Regions from separate parts of the Pseudomonas sp. CFBP 5748 genome, predicted to be linked through region 3. Evidence: predicted binding sites of a transcription regulator. Region 3 holds the regulator's gene; each other region holds the start of a gene.
The links. The regulator sigma-54, encoded in region 3, starts transcription at its own class of promoters, with help from an activator protein. The targets are predictions, from matches to a motif close to ANTGGCATNNANNTTGCTNT.

Region 1: the regulator sigma-54 is predicted to act here: its motif matches at 1,668-1,687, upstream of flgB (flagellar basal body rod protein FlgB).
Region 2: the regulator sigma-54 is predicted to act here: its motif matches at 1,622-1,641, upstream of ACWNZ1_RS02245 (CmpA/NrtA family ABC transporter substrate-binding protein).

What each region holds. Positions count from the first base shown of each region.
Region 1 is NZ_JBSPTN010000006.1:366,727-373,869, reverse strand. It holds gene flgE (flagellar hook protein FlgE) at 1-3, opposite strand, end outside; gene flgD (flagellar hook assembly protein FlgD) at 34-756, opposite strand; gene flgC (flagellar basal body rod protein FlgC) at 772-1,215, opposite strand; gene flgB (flagellar basal body rod protein FlgB) at 1,219-1,626, opposite strand; gene cheR (protein-glutamate O-methyltransferase CheR) at 1,890-2,717, opposite strand; gene ACWNZ1_RS16710 (chemotaxis protein CheV) at 2,771-3,697, opposite strand; gene flgA (flagellar basal body P-ring formation chaperone FlgA) at 3,776-4,540, shown strand; gene flgM (flagellar biosynthesis anti-sigma factor FlgM) at 4,714-5,031, shown strand; gene ACWNZ1_RS16695 (flagella synthesis protein FlgN) at 5,080-5,547, shown strand; gene ACWNZ1_RS16690 (flagellar brake protein) at 5,640-6,386, shown strand; gene ACWNZ1_RS16685 (MFS transporter) at 6,451-7,143, opposite strand, start outside.
Region 2 is NZ_JBSPTN010000001.1:482,048-489,190, reverse strand. It holds gene rmf (ribosome modulation factor) at 29-244, shown strand; gene ACWNZ1_RS02250 (quinone-dependent dihydroorotate dehydrogenase) at 468-1,487, opposite strand; gene ACWNZ1_RS02245 (CmpA/NrtA family ABC transporter substrate-binding protein) at 1,775-2,986, shown strand; gene ACWNZ1_RS02240 (ANTAR domain-containing response regulator) at 3,001-3,576, shown strand; gene ACWNZ1_RS02235 (nitrate/nitrite transporter) at 3,911-5,122, shown strand; gene ACWNZ1_RS02230 (bifunctional protein-serine/threonine kinase/phosphatase) at 5,132-6,802, shown strand; gene nirB (nitrite reductase large subunit NirB) at 7,131-7,143, shown strand, end outside.
Region 3 is NZ_JBSPTN010000008.1:35,303-42,445, reverse strand. It holds gene ACWNZ1_RS19020 (KpsF/GutQ family sugar-phosphate isomerase) at 1-73, shown strand, start outside; gene ACWNZ1_RS19015 (KdsC family phosphatase) at 74-598, shown strand; gene lptC (LPS export ABC transporter periplasmic protein LptC) at 606-1,175, shown strand; gene lptA (lipopolysaccharide transport periplasmic protein LptA) at 1,162-1,710, shown strand; gene lptB (LPS export ABC transporter ATP-binding protein) at 1,710-2,435, shown strand; gene ACWNZ1_RS18995 (RNA polymerase factor sigma-54) at 2,600-4,093, shown strand; gene hpf (ribosome hibernation-promoting factor, HPF/YfiA family) at 4,170-4,478, shown strand; gene ptsN (PTS IIA-like nitrogen regulatory protein PtsN) at 4,491-4,955, shown strand; gene rapZ (RNase adapter RapZ) at 4,958-5,815, shown strand; gene ACWNZ1_RS18975 (HPr family phosphocarrier protein) at 5,831-6,106, shown strand; gene ACWNZ1_RS18970 (ZIP family metal transporter) at 6,300-7,143, opposite strand, start outside.

The DNA of each region.
Region 1 (7,143 bases), on a different contig from region 3:
CATGTTCCACTCCTTTTGCCGGGTTAGTCGGCTCTACATACCAATAGTTTGTACTTTGGACAGGGCAATGCTGCCCAGCCCGGCCAGGTTGAGCATCAGCTCACCGCCCGTCTGGCTGATCGTCACGCTGCTGACCGTTGCCGGCAGGTTGGTGATCAGCGACGTAGCCTTGCCGTCGATGGTGGTCGAGGCCGTAAAGGTGTAAGTGCCCGACTCGACCGTGGTGCCCGAGTCGTTCTTGCCGTCCCAGATGAAAGCGGCATTGCCGGCATTCTGGCTGCCCATGTCGATGGTGCGGACGGTCTTGCCATCCTTGTCCACGACCTTGAGCTCGAGGGAGGACACCGAAGTCGGCACCACCACCGTGCCGTTAAGGCTTTTGGAGGTATCGACCACGGCCTTGTTGCCTGGAGCAATGACCGAGCGCCCGACCAGTGACGAAGCCTGCAAAGCCTGAGACGAGCTGTAGTTGCTGGCGAGACCGCTCACGGTGTCGTTAAGGGTGGTGATGCCTTCCAGGCTGCTGAACTGCGCCAACTGAGCAACGAACTCGCCGTTATCCTGCGGTTCCAGCGGGTTCTGGTTTTTCAGCTGGGTGACCAGCAATTGCAGGAACGCATCCTTGCCCAGCTCCTTTTTGCCAGTTGTCGCACCTGTCAGCGAGGACAGGCCATCGGTAGTGGCGTTGGTCTTGACCGAGGAGTTGGCCAGAATTTCGTTAAGGCTCAAACCACTGGTGGTGTTGGTAACGCTCATGTGACTCGCCCCTTATCACTGACCGAGGGTCAGGACCTTCTGCATCATGGTTTTGGCGGTGTTCATCATTTCGGCGTTGGTCTGGAATGAACGACTGGCAGAAATCATGTCAGCCATTTCTTCGACGACGTTGACGTTCGGGTAGTAGACGTAACCCTTGGCGTCAGCGGCCGGATGGTTCGGCTCGTAACGTGCGTCGAGGTTGCTCTGGTCTTCGACCACGCCAAGCACCTGTACGCCCTGCCCGGCCGCGTCCTGCTCCTGGAACAGCGAGTCGCTGCCGCCGGACTGGCCGCCCTGGAACATGGTGGCGAATACCGGGTGACGGGCGCGGTAGGTCTGGTCGATGCTCGACGAAACGGTCTCGGCGTTGGCGATGTTACTGGCGACGGTGTTCAGGCGAGTGGTCTGGGCACTCATGGCACTGCCGGCGATGTTGAATACGCTCGCAATCGACATGGCTTACTCTCCGCGCAGGGCCGATACCAGCCCTTTGAATTTGCTGTTGAGCAGGGTGAAGCTGGCCTGGAAGTTCACGGAGTTTTCCGTGTAGTTGGACTGTTCCAGTTGAGCGTCCACGGTGTTCTGGTCGATCGAAGGCTGCATCGGTGTCCGATACATCAGCGACTCATCGCCATTGCCCAAGCCTTCGGCTTCGATATGACGACTGTTGGTCATATTCAAAGCGAAATGGCCGTTCTTGGCTTTCTCGTTCTGCTCGGCGAGCACTTTAGAAAAGTCCAGATCCCGAGCCTTGTAGTTCGGGGTATCGGCGTTGGCGATGTTGTTGGCCAGGACTTCGGCACGTTGGGCGCGGAAGCCCAGGGCCTTTTCGTGGATACCGAGCGCTTTATCGAAGCTGATGCTCATGTCGGAAACCTATGGGTGACCAGAATTTACGTACGATGAACTTAGCAAGCGTCGTGCCACTTTGAAAAAGCCCATAAACCGGGGCTTTGCGAGGATCGGCAACGCGGCAATGCCAGAAAAGCGGCAATCGGCTTCCGCTGGCTGCCGCTTTTCTGCCGCTTCTCAAGGGCAATGACATTCCAACTGTAGGAGCGGGAGAAAGTAGGCGGGCATAAAAAAACGGGAGCCCCTGAGGACTACCGTTTTTTGACATCCCCAACGAATCACTTCGCCTGGTAAATGATCCCCGGACTGCACTGGACCATCTGGTAATGATCGGGCAAACCGTTCAACGCCTCAGAGGCGCCGAGGAACAGGTAGCCGCCAGGCTTGAGGGTGCTGTGGATCCGCAACAGGATGTCTTTCTTCACTTCGGCGGAAAAGTAGATCAGCACGTTGCGGCAGAACACGATGTCGAACTTGCCCAGGCTGGCATAACTGTCCAGCAGGTTGAACGAGCGGAACTCCACCCGGCTCTTGATCGGTGCCTTGACCACCCATTTACCCGGCCCTTTCGGGTCGAAGTAGCGTTGCAGACGATCAGGCGACAAGCCGCGGCCAATGGCCAGGCTGTCGTACTCACCGGTCTTGCAGTTATTGAGCATGGTCCCGGACAGGTCCGTGGCAACGATCTGCACGCCGCCTTTCAACTGGCCGATGTTGGTCCGCTCGAATTCATCGATGGACATCGACAGCGAATAGGGTTCCTGCCCCGACGAGCAGGCCGCCGACCAGATCCGCAGGCGTTGGCCCGGGCTGGCCTTGATGGCCGCCGGCAACACTCTGTTCTTCAACACCTCGAACGGATAGGTGTCGCGAAACCACAGGGTTTCGTTGGTGGTCATGGCGTCCACCACCATCTCGCGCAAACCACTGCGCGGCTGGGTCTGGATACGCTGCACCAGTTCGCCCAACGATTTAAGGCCCTGTTGCTCCATCAACTTGTTGAGACGGCTCGACACCAGGTATTGCTTGTTCTCACCAAGCAAAATGCCACAGGCTTTTTCCAGGAAGACCCGGAACTGTTCGAAATCCAAATTACCCGTAGACAAGATACCGCCTCTTTCATTGTGTTGGCTTGCCGGGCGCACAACGCGCCCGACCTTTATTCTGCTGCTTTGATCCGGTCGACGACTCGGGAGGCCAGGTCATCGGGCCGGAACTTGGCCAGGAAGTCATCGGCACCGACCTTCTTGACCATCGCCTGGTTGAAAACCCCCGACAACGAAGTATGCAAAATGATATGCAGCTTTTGCATACGCGGGTCGTTGCGAATTTCCGACGTCAGGGTGTACCCGTCCATTTCCGGCATTTCGATGTCGGAGATCATCATCAGGAACTCTTCTTCGGGCTTCTTGCCCTCATCGACCAGTTGGCGCAGGTAATCCAGCGCCTGCCGCCCGTCATTCAACGCTACCACTTCAACGCCGATCGTTTGTAGACAACGGGTGACCTGCTTACGTGCTACCGAAGAATCATCGACAGTCAGTACCCGCAGCGATATCGCCTTGTGCTGGGTTTCGGCATCCACCACACCCAAGGAGATCGTCTCGGTGGTCGGCGCCACCTCGGCGAGGATCTTCTCCACGTCGATGATTTCCACCAACTGGTTATCGACCCGGGTCACCGCCGTCAGGTAGTGATCGCGGCCCGTGCCCTTGGGTGGTGGATGAATCTCTTCCCAGTTCATGTTGACGATGCGCTCCACCGAGCGAACCAGGAAACCCTGGGTCTTGGTGTTGTACTCGGTGATGATCACGAACGGATTGCTCTGATCCAGCAGCCGACCGGAACCGGTCGCCATGGCCAGATCGAGAATCGGGATGGTCGCTCCCCGGATATTCGCCACACCGCACACGACGGGACTGGACTTGGGCATCAGGGTCAGCTTAGGACATTGCAGCACCTCGCGGACCTTGAATACGTTGATTCCATACAATTGCTGGCCGTCGAGACGGAACAGCAACAGCTCCAGGCGATTCTGACCGACCAGCTGTGTACGCTGGTTTACCGAGTCCATTACTCCCGCCATGCCCTGACTCCTACCTAACGCTAATGTGTCCGACGCGCATTCATCACTAAACGGCACGGGGCTTGCTATTCAACCGGCATGAACGCACAAACGACATTTTCTCGACGCCTGATCACTCACTGCCGCCATTGGCTCGGTGCACTGTTGGCTGTCTGCCTGTTCACTTCGGGCGGCCCTGCCCTCGCTGCTGTTCCGGTTACCTTGCCTGATCTACTTATCGGCGTCACTCAGGGCTTTCTTGAATTCACCGTAGAAGACTACCTGGCTACCAGTCAAACCGAAGGCCGCTACGAAATCGAAGTCAACCAACTCGACCCACGGTTGCGCATGCCGATGTGCGACAAGGAATTGACTGCTTCGCTGGAGAGCCCGGCCCGGCCCATGGGCCGCGTCACCGTGAAAGTGCGTTGTGACAGCGCTGCCCCCTGGACGGTGTTCGTGCCCGCTCAAGTGCGCCTGTTCCGCGAAATTGTCACCACCACCCGTCCGCTCAAGCGAGCCGGGATTGTCGAGCCTCAGGACGTGATGTTGCGCGAACGGGATATCAGCCAGATCACCCAGGGTTTCCTGACCTCCGTCGACCAGGCGATCGGCCAGAAACTTGTCCGACCAATGGTCGCCGACCAGGTCGTTACCCTGGTGCACCTGGAGCAGGCCGAAGTGATCCGCAAAGGCGACCAGGTAGTCATCACCGCCCGCAGCGGAACCTTGGCCGTGCGGATGCCGGGCGAAGCCCTGTCCAACGGCGGTATGCGTGAACAGATCCGGGTAAAGAACCTCAACTCCCAACGGGTAATCAAGGCGCAGGTGATGGCCCCGGGCCAGGTGGAAGTGGCTATGTAGCGATAAGGTAGAGACGGGTAGAAAGCTGGCGCTTGATCCCGGTGTTCCCTAGACTGTGCCTTACGCAAAGGCAAGCGCAGACGTGCGCACGTTCATTGAATAAATGAGCCTAAAGTTTTTTTGGGGATGGCCGAAAACATGGCAAGCGTCCAAATACCCAGAGGTTTTTTACCATGGTCATCGATTTCAATCGTTTAAACAGCTCTTCACCGTTGACAGGCACTACGCGTACCAGCGTGAGCAAGGAAACTGTCGAAACCGACAAATCCGCACCGCTGCCTACCCCGGCCGAACAAGTCAGCAACGGAGAGTCGGTACACCTCAGCAATGAGGCTCAGCAGTTGCAGAAGGTCACTGACAAGCTGCGCGATCAACCTGTCGTCGACAACGCCCGCGTGGCCGAGTTGAAAGCAGCAATCGCCGATGGCAGCTATAAAGTCGACAGCAGCCGCGTAGCCAGCAAACTGCTCAACTTCGAAGCCCAGCGCTAGGCTGCCGCCAGCGCCAGGCTTTTGGACGCTTAAGACCCAAGGCCAGCCATGCACGACACTAATTTGTTGCAACTGATCACCGACGACTTTATTCCAGCACAACAATTGCTGGAGTTATTGCAGGCCGAATCCCTGGCACTGTATGGTCGCGATATGCCCTTGCTGGAAAATATCCTGGCGCAGAAACAGGCATTGATCATCTTGCTCGATCAGCATGGCCGCAAGCGCAGCGAGACCCTCGCCAGCCTCAACCTGCCCGCCAACCACGAAGGCCTTGAACAACTGGCCAGCCAATCATCGATCGGCGATCAGTTGCTGTCCCAAAGCGCAGTGCTCAATGAGCTGCTCGCCCAGTGCCAGGCCGCCAACGTTCGCAATGGCCAGTCGATCCAGGTCCAGCAGGCCGCCACTGCCAACCAGTTGCGCATCCTCAATGGCGGCGAAGTGCCGACCCTGTATGACGCTCGCGGCTCGACCGCCAAGATGGTCAAGCACCGCCCGCTCAGCCAGGCATGAAACGAACAATGCCTGCGCTCTATCAACGCGCGATACATGCTGGCAAAATGCTGGCTTTTTGTAGTCGTATTTTGCCTGGAGATTGACCCACCGTGTTCAATGACTCAAACGCGGATGATGCTCCGCAGCCACCCAAGGTGCTCAGCACGCCCCTGGAAATCGCCGGCAACCTGCGGATGCTGCAAGATAGCCATGACCCGTTGATCATTACCTTCCACGAACGTACCCAGCGCTTCCAGAGCTACCTGGTGGACATCGATCGCGAGAGCAACTCCATCGCCCTGGATGAAATGATTCCCCGGGACGGTGAACGCTTCCTGCTGGCAGGCGAACCGTTTCGTGTCGAGGGTTTCCATGACGGCGTGCGCATCGCATGGGAAGGCAAAGGCCCCTTGACCATCACCGAATCCAGCGACGGTCGCTGCTATCGCGGCGCCTTGCCCGACGAAGTGGTCTACCACCAACGCCGCAACGCCTTCCGCGCCGCCCTGAAACTGGCGCAACTGGTGGACGTCGAACTGGGTGGCGAAAAGCTCAAGTCCTCCGTCAACGGCAAGCTGCTGGATATCTCGGCAACCGGTTGCAAGCTGCGCTTCGAAGGCGACATTACCGCGCGCCTGCAATTGGGCCAGGTTTACGAACGTTTCATCGCAGCCCTGCCCTTTGGCAACATGACTGCACCGGTTGAACTGCGTTACCTGCATTTCGAAGAGCGGATCAACACCACCTTCGCGGGTGTGCGCTTCCACAATATCACTGGCCTGGTGCAACGGCAGGTTGAGCGTTTCGTCTATCAGCTGCAGCGCGAAGCCCGGCGTTTCGATAAAGACGACCTCTGATCTTCTTCGCGCCACGAAAAACGGGCAGTCCCTTGCGGTGACTGCCCGTTTTTTTATGCCTGGTTCAAGGCCTGGCTTGAGTAAAACTGGGGGTCTCTGGCTCGTCAGGCGCCGCTTCGGTTTCAGCGACCGGCTCTGCAGCCGGTTCTGACTCAACGTCTGGATTGGCCGGCGCCTGCATCTGCTCCTGCACCACCTGCTCATCCACTCGCGGATCGAGGCACGCCACCAGGGGTGAACTCGACATGCTGTCGGGCATTGCCACGTGATGCAGCGGTGCGTCATCGACCTGATGCAGGTTGGTCACCGCTTTCGGCCGGATCCGCCACACCAGCACCAACGCGAAGAACGCGAAGAACGCATATAGCATCTGACTGCCAAACATCTTCATCAGCACCCCGGCCACCAGCGGCCCGATACTGGCACCGACGCCGTAGGTCACCAACAGCATTGCCGTGAGCGACACCCGACGATCCCCTTCGACATGGTCGTTGGAAAACGCCACCGCCAGCGGATACAGGCAGAACTGCACCAGCGAACAGAAGAATCCCGCGACGAACAGCACCTCCAGCGGTACTTTCGGCAGGATCGCCAGCGGTAACGCGCACACCACCAGGACCAGCGCAAAACACCGAATCAGCAACGCCCGATCATAGCGGTCGGACAGCCAGCCCAGCGGCCACTGCACCAACAGTCCGGCGAAGATGCAGCTACCCATGAACAGACCGACCTGCTCGGTCGACAGGCCCTGCTGAGA
Region 2 (7,143 bases), on a different contig from region 3:
AACAGTCAACAAGTGAGGGCAACACCCTATGAGAAGACTTAAGCGTGATCCGTTGGAAAGAGCATTTTTACGCGGTTACCAATATGGCGTTGGTGGTAAATCCCGTGAGCTTTGCCCCTTTACTCTACCGTCAGTACGTCAAGCCTGGATCAATGGCTGGCGAGAAGGACGCGGCGACAACTGGGACGGTATGACCGGCACTGCGGGTATCCATAGACTCAACGAACTTCACGCCGTCGGCTGACACAGGGCTCAACACTCAAGAACTCGACAATTTGATACTCACATCGATTTAACCACGCGCGTCCCATCCGGACGGCGGGCTTCGGCCCAGGGGGCTCCTTCGAGGAGCCCTTTTTAATGCCTGGGTTTTCTGAACAGGGTTACTAACTCTACTGTGAACACCATTGTGGCGAGGGAGCTTGCTCCCTCGCCACGGTGGGTCTGCGTAGCCTTCAAAAGATCAATCAACGCAGCGCCGCAATCGCATCCACTGATTCACGAATCAACGCCGGTCCTTTATAGATAAAGCCCGAATAAATCTGCACCAGGCTCGCCCCAGCGGTGATTTTCTCGGCGGCATGCCGGCCTTGTGTGATGCCACCCGCCGCGATGATCGGCAAGCGCCCCGCCAACTCGGCGGCCAACACCTTCACGGTGTGGGTGCTCTTCTCGAGCACCGGAGCACCCGACAAGCCGCCCGCCTCATCGCCATGCTCCAGCCCCTCGACGCCTTCACGCCCCAAGGTCGTGTTGGTGGCAATCACCGCGTCCATGCCGGTCTCGATCAGGGCCTGGGCGACTTGAGCGGTTTCTTCGTCGGTCATGTCCGGAGCGATCTTGATGGCCAGTGGCACATGGCGACCATGAATCACCGCCAGCTCTGCACGTCGGCGGGCCAGGTCGGCCAGCAGTTGCTTGAGGGAATCACCGAATTGCAGGCTGCGCAGGCCCGGAGTGTTCGGCGAACTGACGTTGACCGTCACATAGCTGGCATGGGCGTAGACCTTGTCCAGGCAAATCAAGTAGTCGTCGACGGCGCGCTCCACCGGGGTGTCGAAGTTCTTGCCGATATTGATGCCCAGCACGCCCTTGTACTTGGCCGCAGCCACCCGGGCCAGCAAATGGTCGACGCCCAGGTTGTTGAAGCCCATGCGGTTGATGATCGCCTCCGCCTCCGGCAGGCGGAAAAGCCGTGGCTTGGGGTTGCCTGGCTGCGGGCGTGGGGTGACGGTGCCGATTTCCACGAAACCGAAACCCAGCTGGGCGAACCCATCGATGGCCGCGCCATTCTTGTCCAGCCCCGCCGCCAACCCGACCGGGTTAGGGAACTCCAGCCCCATGACCGTCACCGGCAATTTCGCCGGAGCCTTGCACAGCAACCCGTTGAGGCCCAAACGTCCGCCCGCGCCGATCAGGTCCAGGGACAGATCGTGGGAGGTTTCCGGGGAAAGTTTGAACAGCAGCTCACGGGCCAGGGTGTACATGGGTGGGTTTGACTCGATCGGAGAAATGAGGCGCGGATTATAGCGGGGTGAAGGGATGGGAGCGAGCAACCGATAGTTGCCTGCTCCCTGCTTGGCGCCGTATTGAAATCTGAAGGAAAGCGGATGAGGTCCGGGCTGGCATATGCCTTGCACCATTTGTGTTCATCGGTGCCCATGCCAACGGCGGAATGCGTGCCACACTGTTTTAAGGGACAACGGCGTCGTCATCCGCCCCTGCTCTGGCAGCCGTCCGGATACGGCGCCTTTTTTGTGGAAGGTGATGCTCAATGAATGAAATTCCAGCCAACCCCCTGGCCTGGGTCAACGGCAGCGATGCCCCGGAAAAGAGCGCGGTCAATCTTGGCTTCATGGCCTTGAGTGACTGTGCCCCGGTGGTGGTGGCCGCCACCCAGGGCTTCGCCCAACCCTACGGCCTGACCCTGAACCTCAAGCGCCAGACGTCCTGGGCCAACCTGCGGGACAAGCTGGTCAGCGGTGAAATCGATGCCGCCCACAGCCTGTACGGCCTGATTTATGCGGTGCACCTGGGCATCGGTGGCGTCGCGCCGACTGACATGGCGGTGCTGATGGGGCTGAACCAGAACGGCCAGAGCATCAACCTGTCCCATGGCCTCCAGGCCCAAGGCGTGACCAGTCCTGAGGCACTGGAGCAGCATGTGCACCAAACTCGCCCGAAACTGACCTTCGCCCAGACCTTCCCCACCGGCACCCATGCCATGTGGCTTTATTACTGGCTCGCCGCCCAGGGCATCCATCCCTTGTCGGATGTCGACAGCGTGGTGGTGCCGCCGCCGCAAATGATCGCGCACCTGCAGGCCGGGCGTATCGACGGCTTCTGCGTCGGTGAACCCTGGTGCGCCAGCGCGGTGAAGCAGAACCTGGGCTTCACCCTGGCGACCACCCAGACCATCTGGCCCGATCATCCGGAAAAAGTGTTGGGCTGCACCCGCGCGTTCGTCGAGCAGTACCCCAATACCGCCAGGGCGCTGGTGATGGCGATCCTTGAAGCCAGCCGCTTTATCGAACAAAGCACGGAAAACCGTCGCAGCACCGCGCAACTGTTGAGTGCGCCCGAATACCTCGACGCACCGTTGGACTGCATCGAGCCGCGCCTGCTGGGCATCTATGCCGACGGCTTGGGCAATAGCTGGCAGGATCCTCACGCGATGCGCTTCCATGGCAACGGCGAGGTGAACCTGCCGTACCTGTCCGACGGTATGTGGTTCATGACCCAGTTCCGCCGCTGGGGCCTACTGCGTGAAGACCCGGACTACCTGGCCGTGGCCCGGCAAGTCCAGCAACTCACGCTGTACCGTGAAGCCTGCGCGGCGCTGGACATCGCGGCCCCACGCCAGGACATGCGCAGCAGCCAGTTGATCGACGGCATCATCTGGGACGGCTCGGACCCGGCCACGTATGCCCGTAGCTTCAAACTGCACGCCTTGAGCGATGCGGCTCCCCTTCTCGCCAGCCGCTGACAGGAGCCTCGACCATGCTGCGTATCCTGCTGATCAACGACACGGCGAAAAAAGTCGGCCGCCTCAAAGCCGCCCTGATTGAAGCCGGATTCGAAGTCATCGACGAGTCCGGTTTGACCATTGACCTGCCGGCGCGCGTCGAAACGGTGCGTCCGGACGTGATCCTGATCGATACCGAGTCACCCGGACGCGATGTGATGGAACAAGTGGTGCTGGTCAGCCGCGACCAACCACGACCGATCGTCATGTTTACCGACGAGCACGACCCGGATGTGATGCGCCAGGCGATCAAGTCGGGGGTGAGCGCCTACATCGTCGAAGGCATCCACGCCGCGCGCCTGCAACCGATCCTCGACGTGGCCATGGCCCGCTTCGAAAGCGACCAGGCCCTGCGCGCCCAGCTCCTGGCGCGGGACCAGCAACTGGCCGAACGCAAGCGCATCGAACTGGCCAAGGGCATGCTGATGAAGATGAAAGAATGCAACGAAGAACAGGCCTACACCCTGATGCGCCGCCAGGCCATGAGCCGCCAGCAGAAGCTGATCCAGGTGGCGGAGCAGATCATTGCCATGAATGAGTTGCTGGGCTGAAAGCCCTGTAGCGACTGGGCTGGCGCCACCGCGAGCAGGCTCGCTCCCACAGGTTCGTGACCCCTGAGGATCCATTGTGGGAGCGAGCCTGCTCGCAATAGCCCTCACACCAATCCCCGCTGTTGGCACAGATCTCGCTTAAGTAATCCCACAGGTAACCAACGGCGGTTGCCCCACCTACGACAAAGACGTCGCACACCCTCCTTGCCTCTCTGGCGATCCGGGTTGCGGCGTTTTTTTGTTTTGGCCCCTCGGGGCCGGTGGTGCGACCACAGACGGCGCACTGCTCAAAGCACTGACTCATTTCTCGAGACTTTTACAGCTGAGGTGCGCGATGAATTCAAGCTTCTGGAAATCCGGCCACACCCCGACACTGTTCGCGGCCTTCCTCTACTTCGACCTGAGTTTCATGGTCTGGTACCTGCTCGGTCCACTGGCGGTGCAGATCTCTGCCGACCTGCACCTGACCACCCAGCAACGCGGCCTGATGGTGGCGACGCCAATCCTGGCCGGTGCGGTACTGCGTTTGTTCATGGGCCTGCTGGCTGATCGCATCTCACCGAAAACCGCCGGCATGGTGGGCCAGGTGATTGTGATCGGCGCGCTGTTCTGCGCCTGGAAACTGGGCATCCACAGCTATGAACAGGCGCTGCTGCTGGGCCTGTTCCTGGGTGTGGCCGGTGCGTCGTTTGCCGTGGCCTTGCCGCTGGCGTCCCAGTGGTATCCGCCACAGCACCAGGGCAAGGCCATGGGTATTGCCGGCGCTGGCAACTCGGGCACCGTACTGGCGGCGTTGATCGCCCCGGTGATGGCAGTGGCATTCGGCTGGAGCAACGTCTTCGGCTTCGCGCTGATCCCGCTGGTGCTGACCCTGGTGCTCTTTGCCTGGCTGGCCAAGAACGCTCCCGAGCGGCCGAAAGCCAAATCCATGGCCGACTACCTCAAGGCCCTCGGCGACCGTGACAGCTGGTGGTTCATGTTCTTCTACAGCGTGACCTTCGGTGGTTTCATCGGCCTGGCCAGCGCCCTGCCCGGCTACTTCAACGACCAATACGGCCTGAGTCCGGTCACCGCCGGCTACTACACCGCCGCCTGCGTCTTCGGTGGCAGCCTGATGCGTCCGTTGGGTGGCGCCCTGGCGGATCGTTTCGGTGGCATCCGCACCTTGCTCGGCATGTACACCGTTGCGGCGGTCTGCATCGCGGCGGTGGGCTTCAACCTGCCGAGTTCCTACGCGGCCCTGGCCCTGTTCGTCTGCACCATGCTCGGTTTGGGTGCGGGCAACGGCGCGGTATTCCAGCTGGTGCCACAACGCTTCCGTCGCGAAATCGGCGTGATGACCGGACTGATCGGCATGGCCGGTGGCATCGGTGGTTTCGCCCTGGCGGCGGGCATGGGTGCGATCAAACAGAGCACCGGCAGCTATCAACTGGCACTGTGGTTGTTCGCCAGCCTCGGTGTCCTGGCCTGGTTCGGCCTGTACGGCGTGAAACGTCGCTGGAGAACCACTTGGGGTTCGGCCGCCGTCACTGCAGCTCGGGTATAACGTGCAACCATGAGCCTGCAACTGAGTTTCGCCGAAGCCAGTGCCATTGGCCCGCGGGAAGAAAACCAGGACGCCCTGCGCCTGGTCACCCCGGCCCCGGCCCTGGCTGCCAGCAAGGGTTACCTGTTCGCCATCGCTGACGGCGTGAGCCAATGCGCCGATGGCGGGCTGGCCGCCCGTTCGACCTTGCAGGCGCTGGCCCTGGACTATTACTCCACGCCGCAAACCTGGGGCGTGGCCCAGGCGCTGGACCGGCTGTTACTCGCACAAAATCGCTGGCTGCAGGCCAACGGTGGCGGGCAACCCCTGCTCACCACCGTCAGTGCCCTGGTGCTGCGAGGCCGGCGCTTCACCCTCGCGCATGTCGGCGATTGCCGGGTCTACCGCTGGCACGCCGATCATCTGCAGCGGGTCAGCGAAGATCACGTCTGGGAGCAACAGGGCATGCAACATGTGCTCAAACGTGCCCTGGGGCTGGATCAACATCTGATCCTCGACTTTCTCGACGGTGAACTGCGCACCGACGAAACCTTCGTGCTGCTCAGCGACGGCGTCTGGGCGGTCCTCGGGGACACGGCCATCGCCGGCATCCTTCGCGACCAACCGAACCTGGACCTCGCGGCGCAGACACTGGTCAACGCCGCGCACCTGGCCGGTAGCCAGGACAACGCCAGCGCTCTGCTGGTACGTGTCGATGCGCTGGGCGAGGCAAGCATCGGCGATGCGCTGATCCAATTGCAGCAATGGCCCCTTCCCCCGGCACTGAAACCGGGTCAGGTGTTCGAGGGCTGGCAGATCGAAAGTCTGCTCGGCCAGAGCCAGCAATCGTTGCTCTACCGGGTACACGATGGGCAGGGCCAGCCATGGCTGCTGAAAACCTTGCCCGGGCAGCTACGGGACGACACCCGGGCCGGACAGGCATTGCTGTCGGAAGAGTGGTTTCTCAAACGGGTCGCAGGGCGGCAGTTTCCCGAGGTCCATGGCGTTCCCCAGCGTCAGCATTTGTACTACGTGATGCGCGAATATTCGGGCATGACCCTGGCCGAGCTGTTCAACCAGGGCGGGCCGCTCCCTCTGGCCCAATGGCTGGACCTGGCGCAGCGGCTGGTGCGGGCGGTGGGCCTGTTGCATCGAAGGCAGATCTACCACCGCGACATCAAGCCGGAAAACCTGCACCTGGGAGACGATGGGGAATTGCGCTTGCTGGACTTCGGGCTGGCGTACTGCCCGGGCTTGTCCGAAGATCAGGCTAACATGCTGCCCGGCACGCCTAGCTATATCGCACCGGAAGCCTTTGGTGGCGCTGCGCCGACCGCGCAACAGGATTTGTATGCCCTCGGCGTGACCTTGTATTTCCTGCTGACCGGGCATTATCCCTACGGCGAAATCGAGGCGTTCCAGCGCCCGCGCTTTGGCGTGCCGGTCAATGCCAGTCGCTATCGGCCAGACCTGGCCGAATGGCTCGGACAAAGCCTGGAACGCGCCGTCGCGGCCGATCCGCAGCAGCGTTTTGAAACCGCCGAGGAATGGCTGTTGCTGCTGGAACAGGGCGAACGCCGCAGCTTGGGCGTAAGGCCCCGGCCGCTGCTGGAAAGAGAACCACTGAAGGTCTGGCGGACGTTGGCGCTGGTGTCTTTGGTGGTGAATATTGTGCTGCTGTTTTTGGTATTTCATGGCTGAAATCCAGTCGCGCCCCTCGCCTCCACGCTCCATTACCGGGCAACACGCTTTGATTCGGTGCAATAAATCCCTCCCCCATTCGTGCAATCAGCCGTTCCCCCAATAAATCCACGCCCTCAAGCCACTTGGCACAACCACTGCATAACCTCTCTCACCATACATAAAGCAACGCCTCCAACGATGAAGGCGGTGCTTCCCGAGAGAACGGGACCAGGACAAAGGCGTCCTCGCTAGGCAACTAGCGGGACGCCTTTTTTTGTTTTCGAAAAAATTGCCGAGCCAGCCCGATCACCGTGATGAAACGGGCCTGTACTTGCGGAGAACCCTGATGAAAAAACTCA
Region 3 (7,143 bases):
GGTGGTCGACGATGAAGACCGCCCGGTGGGCGCCCTGAATATGCACGACTTGCTGCGTGCGGGAGTCATGTAAATGAACACAGACCTGTTGCAACGGGGCAAAGCCATCAAGCTGGCGGTGTTCGATGTGGACGGCGTTCTGACCGACGGTCGCCTGTACTTCCTCGAAGACGGCAGCGAGTTCAAGACCTTCAATACCCTCGACGGCCAGGGCATCAAGATGCTGATGGCCGCCGGCGTACAGACCGCTATCATCAGCGGCCGCAAGACCCCGGTGGTCGAGCGGCGCGCGAAGAACCTCGGTATTCCACACCTTTATCAGGGTCGCGAAGACAAACTGGTGGTACTGGACGAACTTTTGGGCCAACTCAACCTAAGCTATGAACAGGTCGCCTACCTCGGTGACGACTTGCCAGACCTGCCAGTGATTCGCCGGGTAGGCCTGGGCATGGCGGTCGCCAACGCCGCGGCTTTCGTACGCGAGCACGCCCACGGCATTACCACGGCACGCGGCGGCGAAGGCGCGGCCCGTGAATTCTGCGAACTGATCCTGCGCGCCCAGGGCCACCTTGAAGCGGCCAACGCCGCGTACCTGTGAGCCATTTATGCTGAGCAAAAAGATTCGCACCATCGTGGTGTTCGCCAGCATCGCGGCGATTTTCGCGGCGGTGGGTTACTGGAACATCAGCCCGGAACGCTTTCTCGACCAACCGGCGGCCACGGTTGAAGAGAATATCGACTGGTACGCAACCAACACGCATACCCTGCAATACCTGCCCGATGGCAAAGTGCAGTATGAGATGACGTCCGACAAGGTCGACCACGTAAAGGCCACCGATATTACGCTGGTGACCAAACCGGACCTGAACATGTTCCGCGGCACCGAGTTTCCGTGGCATGTGCAGAGCCTGCGCGCCGAAGTCAACTCCGGGGGCACCGAAGTGGAGCTGATCGACTCGGTACGCGTAGCCCGAACCGATGAAAAAAATCGTACGACCATCATTACCAGCAGTCGTATGACCGTGTTCCCACAGCAAGAATATGCGCAGACCGAGCAACCCGTTAGAATCGACGGCGCCGGGGGTGTATCGACCGGCACGGGAATGAAAGCGTATTTGAAGGAAAGCAGGATACACCTGCTATCGAACGTAAGAGGACAGTATGAAGCTCGCTAAAACCCTCCCTATTTTGCTCAGTCTGGGCGCAGCACTGGGAAGCGCGAGCGCCTGGGCCCTTCCCAACGATCGCGATCAACCTATCCGCATCCAGGCCGACGACGCGCAACTGGACGACAAGAATGGTGTCGCCACCTATAAGGGTGACGTGATCATCACCCAGGGCTCGATGAAGGTCACTGGCAACACCGTGACCATCACCCGCACCCCGTCCGGCGATATCGACGTGGTGACCTCGGTGGGCAACCTGGCCTACTTCGAACAACTCCAGACCGCGGGCGACACCAAGCCTGTGCAAGGTTACGGGGTGACCATCCAGTATCACGCATCCCAGGACCGTGTCGTGCTGATCGACCGCGCCAAGGTCGTCGACAAGGACAACAACGTGACCCAAGGCGAGAAAATCGTCTACGACACCAACAAAAAGCTGGCCAGCGCCGGTCGTGCCACGGGCAGTAAAGTCACTGAGTCCCGCCCTCGCATCGACATGGTGATCCAGCCGAAAAAGAAAACCGACGAGCAGAAGGCCCAGTAATGGCAACTCTGAAAGCTCAGCACCTGGCCAAGAGCTACAAGAGCCGCCAAGTCGTGCGTGATGTCAGCCTGTCCATCGACAGCGGCCAGATCGTCGGCCTGCTCGGCCCTAACGGCGCGGGCAAGACCACCTGCTTCTACATGATCGTCGGCCTGGTCCAGGCCGACCAGGGCCGTGTGCTGATCGACGACCTGGACGTCAGCCACCAGCCCATGCACGGTCGGGCAAAGGCTGGCATCGGCTATCTGCCACAGGAAGCATCGATCTTCCGCAAGCTGTCGGTAGCCGACAACATCATGGCCATCCTCGAGACCCGCAAGGAACTCGACAAGGCCGGCCGTCGCCAGGAGCTGGAAAGCCTTTTACAGGAGTTCCACATCAGCCACATTCGCGACAACCTGGGCATGAGCCTGTCCGGTGGCGAACGGCGCCGCGTGGAAATCGCCCGCGCCCTGGCCACCTCGCCGAAATTCATCCTGCTCGACGAACCGTTCGCCGGCGTGGACCCGATTTCGGTGGGCGACATCAAGCAGATCATCCACCACCTCAAGGCCAAGGGGATCGGCGTGCTGATCACCGACCACAACGTGCGTGAAACGCTGGATATCTGCGAAACCGCCTACATCGTCAATGACGGCCAGTTGATCGCCGAAGGCGACTCCGCAGCCATCCTGGCCAACGACCTGGTCAAGGAAGTGTATCTGGGCCATGAGTTCCGCCTGTAAGCAAAGAGTCTGGCGAAGCGCCTGGGCGTCGTTTAATTTTATTACGGCGACGCCCTAGGCAAACACTCCAGTTTCAGGCATATAATTTGCTTAAGTTTGGCGCTTCGGCGCCCTTGTAGTGGATGGCGCATGTGCGCCGGCGAATAAGGTGTTAAGCCCCTGCCATGAAACCATCGCTAGTCTTGAGAATGGGCCAGCAGCTGACGATGACACCGCAGCTGCAACAGGCCATCCGCCTGCTCCAATTGTCGACCCTGGACCTGCAACAGGAAATCCAGGAGGCCTTGGAGTCCAATCCGATGCTCGAGCGCCAGGAAGAAGGCGACGACTTCGATAACGCCGACCCGCTGGCCGACAACGCCGAACAGAAAACCAACACCGAAATCCCGGAACCGTCCTACCAGGAAGCCGCCCCGACGGTGGATAACCTCGAGGATGGCGAATGGAACGAACGCATCCCCAACGACCTGCCCGTGGACACAGCCTGGGAAGACGTCTACCAGACCAGCGCCAGCAACCTGCCAAGCAGTGACGACGACGAGTGGGACTTCACCACCCGTACCTCTGCCGGCGAGAGCCTGCAAAGCCACCTGCTGTGGCAGCTGAACCTTGCGCCGATGTCCGACACCGATCGCCTGATCGCCGTGACCCTGATCGACTGCATCAACAACCAGGGCTACCTGGACGAGACCCTCGAAGAAATCCTCGAAGCCTTCGACCCCGAACTGGATATCGAGCTGGACGAAATCGAAGCCGTCCTGCACCGCATCCAGCAATTCGAACCGGCCGGTATCGGTGCCCGCAACCTGGGTGAATGCCTGCTGCTGCAGCTGCGCCAACTGCCCGCCAAGACGCCTTGGCTGACCGAAGCCAAGCGACTGGTCACCGACTACATCGACCTGTTGGGCGGTCGCGACTACAGCCAGCTGATGCGCCGCATGAAGCTCAAGGAAGATGAACTGCGCCAGGTCATCGAACTGGTCCAGAGCCTCAACCCGCGCCCGGGCTCGCAAATTGAGTCCACCGAACCCGAATACGTAGTCCCGGACGTGATCGTGCGCAAGCACAACGATCGCTGGCTGGTGGAGCTCAACCAGGAATCGGTGCCCAAGCTGCGGGTCAATGCCCAATACGCCGGCTTCGTCAGGCGCGCCGACACCAGCGCCGACAACACCTTCATGCGCAACCAGTTGCAGGAAGCGCGCTGGTTCATCAAGAGCCTGCAAAGCCGCAACGAAACCCTGATGAAAGTCGCCACCCAGATCGTCGAGCACCAGCGCGGCTTCCTGGAGTACGGCGACGAAGCGATGAAGCCGTTGGTCCTGCATGACATCGCCGAGGCGGTAGGCATGCACGAGTCGACGATTTCCCGGGTAACCACCCAGAAATTCATGCATACCCCCCGGGGTATCTATGAATTGAAATATTTTTTCTCCAGCCACGTCAGCACCTCCGAAGGCGGCGAATGCTCATCCACGGCCATCCGCGCGATCATCAAAAAACTGGTGGCTGCGGAAAATCAGAAAAAGCCGTTGAGTGACAGCAAGATCGCTGGTTTACTGGAGGCACAAGGCATTCAGGTGGCCCGCCGTACCGTCGCCAAATACCGCGAATCCCTCGGGATCGCACCTTCGAGCGAACGCAAGCGGTTGATGTAAAGGGCCACGCCACAGCGTTCCAGTGGCAGGCATTTCTGCCTGCCGCTTTATGCACTGGCAACGAAGGAGAAGCTGTATGCAAGTCAACATCAGTGGACACCAACTGGAAGTGACCGAACCTCTGCGCACCTACATCGGCGAAAAACTCGAACGATTGGAGAGGCATTTCGACAAGATCACCAACGTGCAAGTGACGATGAACGTCGAAAAGCTGCTGCAGAAAATCGAAGCCACGCTGCATATCCCCGGCGGAGAAGTGGTTGCCAACGCGGAGCATTCAGACATGTATGCCGCAATTGACCTGCTGACCGACAAGCTGGATCGCCAACTTAAAAAGCATAAGGAAAAGACCCAGAGCCTCCTCCAGGGCGCAACCGGTCGTTAACCCCCCCAATCCATGATCCGACTAGAATCCATCCTGACCCCCGGCCGTTCCTTGGTGAACGCGCCGGGTGGCAGTAAAAAGAAAGCCCTCGAACAAATCGCCAACCTGATCCACCGCGAAGTGCCGGATCTGGAAATGCAGGACGTCTTCGAGGCCCTGGTTGCCCGTGAAAAACTCGGTTCTACCGGTTTTGGCAACGGCATCGCCATTCCCCACTGCCGCCTCAAGGGTTGTAGTGCGCCCATCAGCGCCCTGTTGCACCTTGAAGCCCCCATAGATTTCGACGCCATCGACGGCGCCCCGGTCGACCTGCTGTTTGTACTGCTGGTCCCGGAAGCGGCGACCGATGCGCATCTTGAGCTGCTGCGCCAGATCGCCAGCATGCTGGACCGCAAGGAAGTTCGCGAAAAACTGCGCAGCGCACCGAGCAACGAAGCCTTGTATCAGGTTGTCCTGGACGAGCAGAACGGTCATTAAACATGCGCATGATCATCGTCAGTGGCCGCTCCGGCTCCGGTAAAAGCACGGCGCTCAATGTCCTTGAGGACAGCGGCTACTATTGCATCGACAACCTGCCGGCCGGCCTGCTGCCAGAGCTGGCCGAGCGTGCATTGATCCACACCGAACTGGCGCAGCCACTGGTGGCGGTGTCCATTGATGCACGCAACCTGCCGAGCCATCTGTCGCGCTTTCCTGAACTGCTCGAGGAAGTGCGCAGCCGGCATATCCAGTGCGATGTGCTGTACCTGGATGCCGATGAAGAGACGTTGCTCAAGCGTTTTTCCGAGACCCGCCGACGCCACCCGCTGAGCAACGCCAGCCGTTCCCTGGCCGAAGCCATCCAAGACGAAAGCCAACTGCTGAGCCCGATCGCCGACTTGGCGGACCTGAAGGTCAACACCACGCACCTGAACCTGTATCAGCTACGCGACACCATCAAGTTGCGCCTGCTGAACCAGCCGGAGCCAGGCACGGCGTTCCTGGTGGAGTCGTTTGGCTTCAAGCGTGGCATGCCGGTAGACGCCGACCTGGTGTTCGACGTGCGCTGCCTGCCCAACCCTTACTGGAAACCGGAATTGCGTGAGCAGTCCGGGCTTGACCAGCCAGTGGTCGACTACCTGGCCGCCCAGCCGGATGTCGAGGAAATGTTCCAGGATATCTCCACCTACCTGCTCAAATGGCTGCCCCGCTTTGCCGCGAGCAACCGTGCCTACGTCACGATCGCCATCGGCTGCACCGGTGGCCATCACCGCTCTGTCTACCTGACCGAACGCCTGGGTCAGCTCCTGCAACAGTCCCTGAAGAACGTCCAGGTTCGCCACCGCGACCTCAGCTAAAGGATTCACATCGCGATGCCTGCTCTGGAAATCGAAATCATCAACAAGCTGGGATTGCATGCCCGCGCGTCGGCCAAGTTCGTTGGGATTGCCGGCCAATTCAAGGACACCACCATCCGGGTCGGGCGCACGCCTGAGTCCACGATCGACGGTAAAAGTATCATGGCGATGATGATGCTCGCCGCCGGCAAGGGCACCAGGATCCACCTGGAAACTGAAGGGGAACAGGCGCAAGAGGCATTGGATGCGTTGGTGGCGCTGATCAACAACTATTTCGACGAAGGCGAGTAACTGGCCCAGGCTCAAGGCGGACTCATTGTGGCGAGGTTTTTTGTGGGAGCAAAGCTTGCTCGCGATGAACGATAACTCGGCCAACCTGCACAATCGCAGCGCCTGCATCGCGGGCAAGCCTTGCTTCCACAGATCCCCTCTCCACAGATAAATCACATCACCACAGGCGGCTGTGTTCGCGCCCCGTCATTTGTCACGCCAACGCCGTATCCATCACCATCATCAAGCAAAACCCCACCAGCAACCCCAAACTCGCCAGCTTGTCATGACCATTGCGACGCGATTCGGGAATGACCTCGTGAGTCACCACCAACAGCATCGCCCCGGCCGCCAGCGCCAGGCCCAGGGGCAACAGCATCTCGGCCAGGCTGACCAGCCAGGCGCACAACAGCGCGAACAGCGGCTCGACCAACCCGGACGCGGCGCCAATCATAAAGGCCTTGATCCGCGACATCCCCGCTGCGGCCAGTACCAGTGCGATCACCAGTCCCTCAGGCACATCCTGCAAAGCGATGCCCATCGCCAGGCTGTCGGCATCGGGCATGCCGCCGCCCGCCGACACGCCGACGGCCATCCCTTCGGGGATGTTGTGAGCCACAATGGCAAACACAAACAACCAGATCCTCGGTGCAATGATCGGACGTCCCGGCGCCGCCACCAGCCGCTCGGGACTGGCTGACACCTTGCGATCCACCAGATATAGCCCGAATGCCCCCAGCAGGATACCGAAGCTGATCAGCCCGCTGGCAGCCCAAGGTGTAAGCCCCAGCTGTTCGGCCGCGGTAATGCCCGGCACGATCAGCGAAAATGCCGTAGCGGCCAGCATCACGCCTGCGCCGAAGCCCAGCAGCGAATCGCTCACGGCCTGGGGCATGCGCCGGATGACCAACACCGGCACGGCGCCCAACGCCGTACCCAAGGCGCAAAGGCTCCCGCCCTGCAGCGCACGCAACAGTTTCGGCTCCAGGTCCAGCCACGCCAGGCCCTGAGCCACCAACAATGTCATCCCGGCCAACAGCAACAGCGATCCCAAGGCA